One region of the Micromonospora arida genome, then DNA from elsewhere that is predicted to be linked to it. Evidence: riboswitches for the same ligand, from Rfam matches in the RefSeq annotation. Region 1 holds a riboswitch; each other region holds the start of a gene.
The links. A riboswitch is a leader RNA that binds a small molecule or an ion and turns the genes downstream of it on or off. The one in region 1 is predicted to bind cyclic di-AMP.

Region 1 (2,256 bases):
GACGTGTTCGGGCACCGGCGCGGCTGGGATCCCCGGCGACACCCGGTTGAACAGGAGGTGCTGATCAGCCGGGTGGTCCGGGATGCGCGGCTGGCCGACTACCAGGTGGCCGCCGACCGTGAGCGGGCCGCCTGGCGCGACGCGGAGTTGGCCGCCGAGTCGGCTCGTGCCCTCGCCGAGGAGGCGTACGCGGCGGCGGCCCGGCTCCGCCCGACCCTGGTGCCGGCGCGCCGCACGGTGGCCGGAGCGTTGCGTCCCGCCGTCGTGGCACGGTGGCGCCCGGCCCGGGTGGGTTGAGCCCAATCCGTGATGTGAGGCCGGTCACCCAATTGCGAAATCGGACGTCCGACGCGATCGGCAGGATTGTTCCCGCGATTGTGGCCGCGTTTTTTGCGGCCTGTCCGGTTGTCGCCCGCAGGCGTCGCCGTAACCGGTTGTCCCATCGAGTCACATCATCGGCAATACGCGCAGAAATTGTCGCGCCGATTGGGGTTTACGCAGGTGAACCTGGCTTGGCAGGGCGTTGAGACGCCAGTAGTGTCGTCCCGTCCGGTGCGGTAACCGATCGCAAGACGCGACGCCGCGCCGACCCGCTTAATCGTGATCAACGAACCGGGGACCCACCAGTAAGTCCGGGGTGAATCCGCGAGCCACGGCCCGCGGTAGGGCGTCTTCCCGCCCGAATCCGTCAGCTAACCCGGTAGGCGGTGTCGGAAGGAGTCCCATCCTCGTGCAGCACCTTTCCACCCCTCGGCTGTTCCCTCGCCTCCACGGCGCGGCGGTGCACCCGCTCAATCGTCGCGTGACGGTGAGCTGACCCCCCGGGTCATCGCCTTCCCCGCCCGGCCGCGCCGGGCGTTCCCCTGAGCGGTTCACCATCCGCGGACCACGGTCCGCGCGCTGGCGCCTGCCCGGATACCGGTCCGGCCCCGGTGTGCCGCTCACCCCCCGATCCGTGGAGGACCCCGTGAAGCACACCCTGCAGCGTCAGCTCCGCCGCCTCGCCACCCAGCGCCCGTACCAGATCGTCGTCGCCTCCGCCGCGGCCCTCGCGATCGCCACCACCACCGGCGCCCTGCTCACCACTGCCGACGACGCCCCGGCCGGCCAGCGCACCGCGACAACGGTCGCCGAGATGCGCAGCGACGTCGCCGCCTCCCGCGGCGAGGCGCGGGACGCGTCCCCCTCCGCCAGCGCCGCGCCGACCACGGCCGCCCCGGCCACCAGCGCCGCCTCGCCCGCCGCCAAGGCCAAGAGCAACCCCGACCTCACCCGTAAGCCGACGCCGCCGAAGCCCCCCGCGACGAAGGTGCTCGACTACGACTACGAGGCGCAGAACACCTACTACAACTGCGGCCCGGCGGCCACCCGCAACGCGCTCAGCGCCGCCGGGATCGACCGCACCCAGAGTGAGCTCGGCGCCGAGCTGGGCACCACCGAGATGGGCACCAACTCGGCCCTGGACACCACCCGGGTGCTCAACGCCGAGGTGAAGGGCTCCCCGTACCGGACCCGGATGTTCGCCGGCGCGCCCAGCCCGGCCCAGATGGACCAGCTCCAGGCCGACGTCGTCAAGGCCATCACCGACGGCCGTGGCGTGGTCGCCAACGTCGTCGGCGACGCCACCGACACTGCCGGCGGCTGGCACTCCTACGGTGGCGGTCACTACATCGCCGTCGTGGGTTACAAGGACAACGGCCGCACCGTGCGGATCGCCGACTCGGCGAACCCGGCCGACGCGTCGTACTGGATCACCACGATCAACCTGGCCAACTGGATCGCCAGCCGGGGCTACTCCGCCTGACCCAGGCAACGCTGGACCGCCGCGGGCGCCGTCCCCTACAAGGGGCCGGCGCCCGCGGCGTTTGTCCACGCGGTCCGTCATCGACGGCTCTCGTACCCGACCGTGAACCGTGGGAGACTGCGGCCGTGGTGGAGAAGACGGGTGGTGACGCCGGCCGCAGGCCGGTCCTGCTGCTGCTGCACGGCATGGGAGCGACCGGGGACGTGTGGTTGTCCTGGGCGCCCTACCTTGAGCAGCACTGGCCCGGGCGGTGGCTGGCACCGGACCTCGCCGGCCACGGCTGGGCGTCGCCGCTGCCGTCGTACTCCTTCGCGGGCTTCGCCCAGCAGATCGCGCAGGCCCTCGCCCCCGACGACCGGCTGGTCGTGCTCGGGCACTCGCTGGGTGGGGTGGTCGGCCTGGCGCTGGCCGCCCGCGACGCCGGGACGCCGGTGGACGCGGTGGTCGGGCTG
Region 2 (2,256 bases), on a different contig from region 1:
ACGGGGTCACCGCACAGACCTCGGTCGCGGTGCTCGGCACCCTGGGCAGCCTGGTGCTGACCGGCGTGCTCGCCACCGTCGCCACGGCCGCGACCCACCTCACCGGCTTCGGCAGCGAGGACGCCACCACCCTGTCGATGTTCCAGGGCGACGTGGACCTGCACGGTCTGCTGCTCGCCGGGATCATCATCGGATCGCTCGGGGTGCTCGACGACGTGACGGTCACCCAGGCGGCCACCGTCACCGAACTGGCGAACGCCAACCCGGGGCTGACCCGGTTGCAGCTGTACCGGGCGGCCACCCGGGTCGGCCGCGCGCACATCGCCTCCACTGTCAACACCATCGTGCTGGCGTACGCGGGCGCGTCACTGCCCCTGCTGCTCCTGCTCACCGCCGACTCGCGGCCGATCGGGCAGATCCTCACCAGTGAGTTCCTCGCGCAGGAGATCGTCCGCAGCGCGGTCGCCACCCTCGGTCTGATCGCCGCCGTGCCGCTGACCACCGGGCTGGCCGCAGTGGTGACCGCCGCCGGGCGCACCGCTGCCACGGCGTCCACCGACGCTCCCGCGCCCCGGCCGCAGCCGGACCGCAGCGAGGCACTGGCCGCACTCAGCTCACCGCGAACGACCGGCTCCGACGAGCCGGACCGGACGCGGACCGCACCCCCATCCCAGGCCACCGACCGGTGGCCGAAGTCGAACAGGAGCACGGATACGGCATGGTGACACTCCTCAGCGTGACCAGATCGGGCATCCACCCTGAGAACCGCGTCACTGGTCACTCAACGCTATGGCGAAATGACGCTTTTGGTCGGCAGCCAGGCGTAGCTCACCCGGCCGACTCTCGGGTAACCTCGCTGCCGGTTACCGATGAAGGCGCGAAGCGGCGCCTGCGGTGCCACCGCCCAATCGCCAACCGGCGAGCCGGGGACCCAGGTACCTGGGGTGAATCCGCATCAGCGGTAGGGGCCACTTCCGCCCCGAACCCGTCAGCTAACCCGGTCGGCGGTCGACGGAAGGGAACATTGTGACGGCACCCCTACGCCGCTGGATGACACCCGTGGTGGCCGTGATCGCCGCACTGACCGTGCTCGCCGGGCCGCTCCCAGCGCACGCCGCCCCGACGACCCCCACACCGTCCGGGCACGAGGAGGACGGCGAGCCCAAGCTGCTCAACGACGTCATCGAGCAGGCCAACCGCGACTACTCCGCCGCGAAGTCCAAGCTGGACAAATCCAAGAAGCGGCAGGACGAGTTGGCAGCGGAGGTCAACCGGGCCAAGGCCGACCTGGACGCGTTGGCCCCGCAGGTCGGGCAGATCGCCGCCCAGGCGTACCGGACCGGCCGGATCGGCGCGGTCGCGATGCTGCTGGAGAGCGACGCGCCCGACTCGTTCGTCCAACGCGCCGGGATGCTCGACGAGATGAACATGGTCAACGAGAAGAAGCTCTCCGAGGTCAACGAGGTGAAGGCCCGCGCCGAGCAGGCCAAGCTGGCCCTCGACACCGAGGTCCGCGAGCAGCAGAAGCAGACCGCCCTGATGGCCAAGCGCAAGAGCGAGGCCGACAAGGCGCTCTCCCTCGTCGGCGGCAAGGGTTTCACCGGCGGCCTGGTGGATGCCACCTCCAAGGTCGCGAAGATCGGCCCGGGTCGCACGGCCGACGGTGACTGGAAGCCCCAGTCGTGCAGCGAGAACGACCCCACCACGTCCGGCTGCATCACGCCGCGCACGCTGCACGCGTACAAGGAGGTCAAGGCGGCCGGCTTCAACCGGTTCGTCGGCTGCTACCGCCCCGGCGGGCCGTGGGAGCACCCGAAGGGCCGCGCCTGCGACTGGTCGCTACAGAAGAGCGGGTTCTCCCCGTGGCACAACAACGACACCCGGACGTACGGCAACAACGTCGCCGCATTCCTCATCCGTAACGCCGACCGGCTCGGCATCTACTACGTGATCTGGAACCGGCAGATCTGGTTCCCGGCCACCGGCTGGAGTTCGTACAGCGGGCCGTCGAACCACACCGACCACGTCCACATGTCGCTGCTCTGACCCGCACGATCCCCGTCGAGGGCCGTTCCGCGTGACGCGGAGCGGCCCTCGTCGCGTCAGACTGCGGCAGCCGCGGCCGGGTCGGTCGACTCGGGCGATCCGGCCGGGGTCTCCAACGTCGCGAGGTCGGCCGGTACGGCGGCCACCGGGCGCACCGCTCCGGCGGCCAGCCGGTAGGACACCCCCACCACCGCGCACCGCCCCCGCGCC
Region 3 (2,256 bases), on a different contig from region 1:
GACCGATAAGCGTGCGGCGTCCACGGCCGAGCTGCGATCAGAGACACATCACAGCAGGTCGGCGGTTTAGCCGGCGGCTGACGGGTGACCCTTGAGGGGTACAGCCTGACGAGGGGGGCCCACCATGTCCGACGACACCAGCAACCGACCGAGTCGCACCGCCGAGCGTCCGCACGACGTGACCGACCCGCTGCTGTGGCAGTTGGCGATCGACGTGCTGAGCGCACACGAGCCGGACGACGAGGACCAGTGCCGCAACCTCCAGTGCGCCGGGCAGTCCTGGCCGTGCGCGGCCCGCAACGGCGCCGAGCAGTCGCTGCGACTGTCCCGCAGCACGCCCGACTCGGTCGGGAGGACCACCGACGGCGACGACAGTGACGACGTGGGCGCGGGCCGTCCCGGGGAGTCCCCGGTGCCAGCCTCCCGCTGGGGCTGGAACGCCGGCCCGGCAGCGTCGCATCGAGGGCCGAAGGCGTCCGCCTCGGCGGCGTGACGGCGGCCCGCACGAGGTACGGGCACCCGGGCTGACAGCACGACACACACGAACGCTCGGCCGGGTCACCGGCCGAGCGTTCGTGTGTCATCCGTCAGAGGCTGAGCCGCTGACCCGGAAAGATCAGACCCGGGTCTGCGCCGACCACCTGCCGGTTGTCCTCGTACAGGGCCTGCCAGCCGCCGGCCACCCGCTGGTCGGCAGCGATCTCGGACAGGGTGTCGCCCGACTTGACCAGGTACGTCTGGCCGCCCGCCACCGGCGCGGTGCGCTGGTGGTCACGGGTCGCCGGCTGCTCGCCACGCGACGACCGCTCCTGCGGCTTGGTGGGCTTCGCGGTCGACGTCGTCGACTTCTCGGTGGATCTGGTCGACGGCTTCGCGGTGGGCTTGGTCGCGGAGCCACCCTTCTTGCCGCAGGTCGGCCACGCGCCGATGCCCTGTCCGTCGAGCACCTTCTCGGCAATGGCGATCTGCTCGCCGCGGCTGGCCAGGTCGGCGCGGGCGGCGTACTTCTTGCCGCCGTAACCGGCCCAGGTGCTCTGCGAGAACTGAAGCCCGCCGTAGTACCCGTTACCAGTGTTGATCTTCCAGTTGCCGCCGGACTCGCACTTGGCGATCGCGTCCCAGTTGACGGCGGCCTGCGCCGGGGCGGCCGGCCCGAAGAGGGCGACGGCGCCGGTGACCGCGCCAACGGCAAGGGTGCCGACGGCGAGGCGGCGGGTGGTGACCCGTCGATGACGGGGGGTGTAGACAGACGTCATGTGAGCTTCCTCCACGCCGGCGAGGTGAGCTGTCGGGTTCGGGCCGAGGAGCCCGGCCGCGCGGTGGCGGCTTCACCCCGAGGTGACATGCACCGAGGAACGTGTGGGTCCCCCGCTCCTGCCCGGGTGACTGGGTTCCGACGACCGGGGGCAGGATTTGGCGTTGCCGGCCGTGGTGTCCGCAATGGCGAACCCGACCGACGTTAGGCACGGTCGGTGACGGTCGCCCACCCCCTGTGAACTTCTTCACCGGGGCACGCGGGGCGGGTCCCGCAGCGGTTGCGGGCGATCGACGTCTGTGCAGTAACCATCGTGGACCGTTTCCGATCAGGTCGGCACAGCAGGCGTGGCGAACACGGCCACAGCCCGGCCTGACAGTTCGATTCAGGCGGTCGCCTGATATCTGCGGAGCGCAGCTTCGGCGAGCTGGTCCAGGAATCTGTCACCACCGGGTTTGTTGCCCTCCTCCTGAATGACCACCAGAGTGGTTCCGATCCGGACGAGGACGCTGTCGCATTCCAGCGTGTCAGCACCGTACGTCGCGCTGCACCTGACGCGAAGACTGTCATCTCCCAACCGCGGCCCTGGTGCCACTGCGAAGCGACGGCTGCCGCCCTGGCTGGACGACGCGACGGTGGGACAACGGCCGATCAAGGTTCGCAGGTCGGCCATTGCTCGTCGTGCACCGTCATCGGCGTATGTCCTGAGGACTTCGGTCCCCACCCACAGGTCATCCGGGCCCGCGTCATAGCTGAGGGTGGCCGCGGCCATCGCTGACGGAGTCCCGGTCAGCCGCCTCGCTGACAACAGCGGGGTCATGCTGCCCGAGCAGGCGTCTGAGCGTTGCTCCCCAGAATCAGGCGACATGACTGTCGCAATCTTCACAGTGAATCCTGGCGGCACCGAGTCCGTGGCGACCAGGCGTGCGGACAACGCCGCGGAGTAGCCCGGCCCGCCCGTCGCCGGAACTGCTGGGTTGGGCGGCTTCGTGGCTGTGGCC

Region 2: linked by a shared signal. The riboswitch ahead of ACFYP0_RS09605 (coiled-coil domain-containing protein) and the one ahead of ACFYP0_RS18510 (C39 family peptidase) in region 1 are both predicted to bind cyclic di-AMP.
Region 3: linked by a shared signal. The riboswitch ahead of ACFYP0_RS16570 (transglycosylase family protein) and the one ahead of ACFYP0_RS18510 (C39 family peptidase) in region 1 are both predicted to bind cyclic di-AMP.

What each region holds. Positions count from the first base shown of each region.
Region 1 covers NZ_JBIALC010000005.1:371,629-373,884, reverse strand. The annotation lists gene ACFYP0_RS18515 (hypothetical protein) at 1-297, shown strand, start outside; cyclic di-AMP (ydaO/yuaA leader) riboswitch at 582-722, shown strand; gene ACFYP0_RS18510 (C39 family peptidase) at 956-1,804, shown strand; gene ACFYP0_RS18505 (alpha/beta fold hydrolase) at 1,930-2,256, shown strand, end outside.
Region 2 covers NZ_JBIALC010000002.1:633,380-635,635, forward strand. The annotation lists gene ACFYP0_RS09600 (YibE/F family protein) at 1-725, shown strand, start outside; cyclic di-AMP (ydaO/yuaA leader) riboswitch at 892-1,022, shown strand; gene ACFYP0_RS09605 (coiled-coil domain-containing protein) at 1,027-2,046, shown strand; gene ACFYP0_RS09610 (carbonic anhydrase) at 2,103-2,256, opposite strand, start outside.
Region 3 covers NZ_JBIALC010000004.1:524,435-526,690, reverse strand. The annotation lists gene dinB (DNA polymerase IV) at 1-2, shown strand, start outside; gene ACFYP0_RS16575 (hypothetical protein) at 125-493, shown strand; gene ACFYP0_RS16570 (transglycosylase family protein) at 588-1,256, opposite strand; cyclic di-AMP (ydaO/yuaA leader) riboswitch at 1,257-1,429, opposite strand.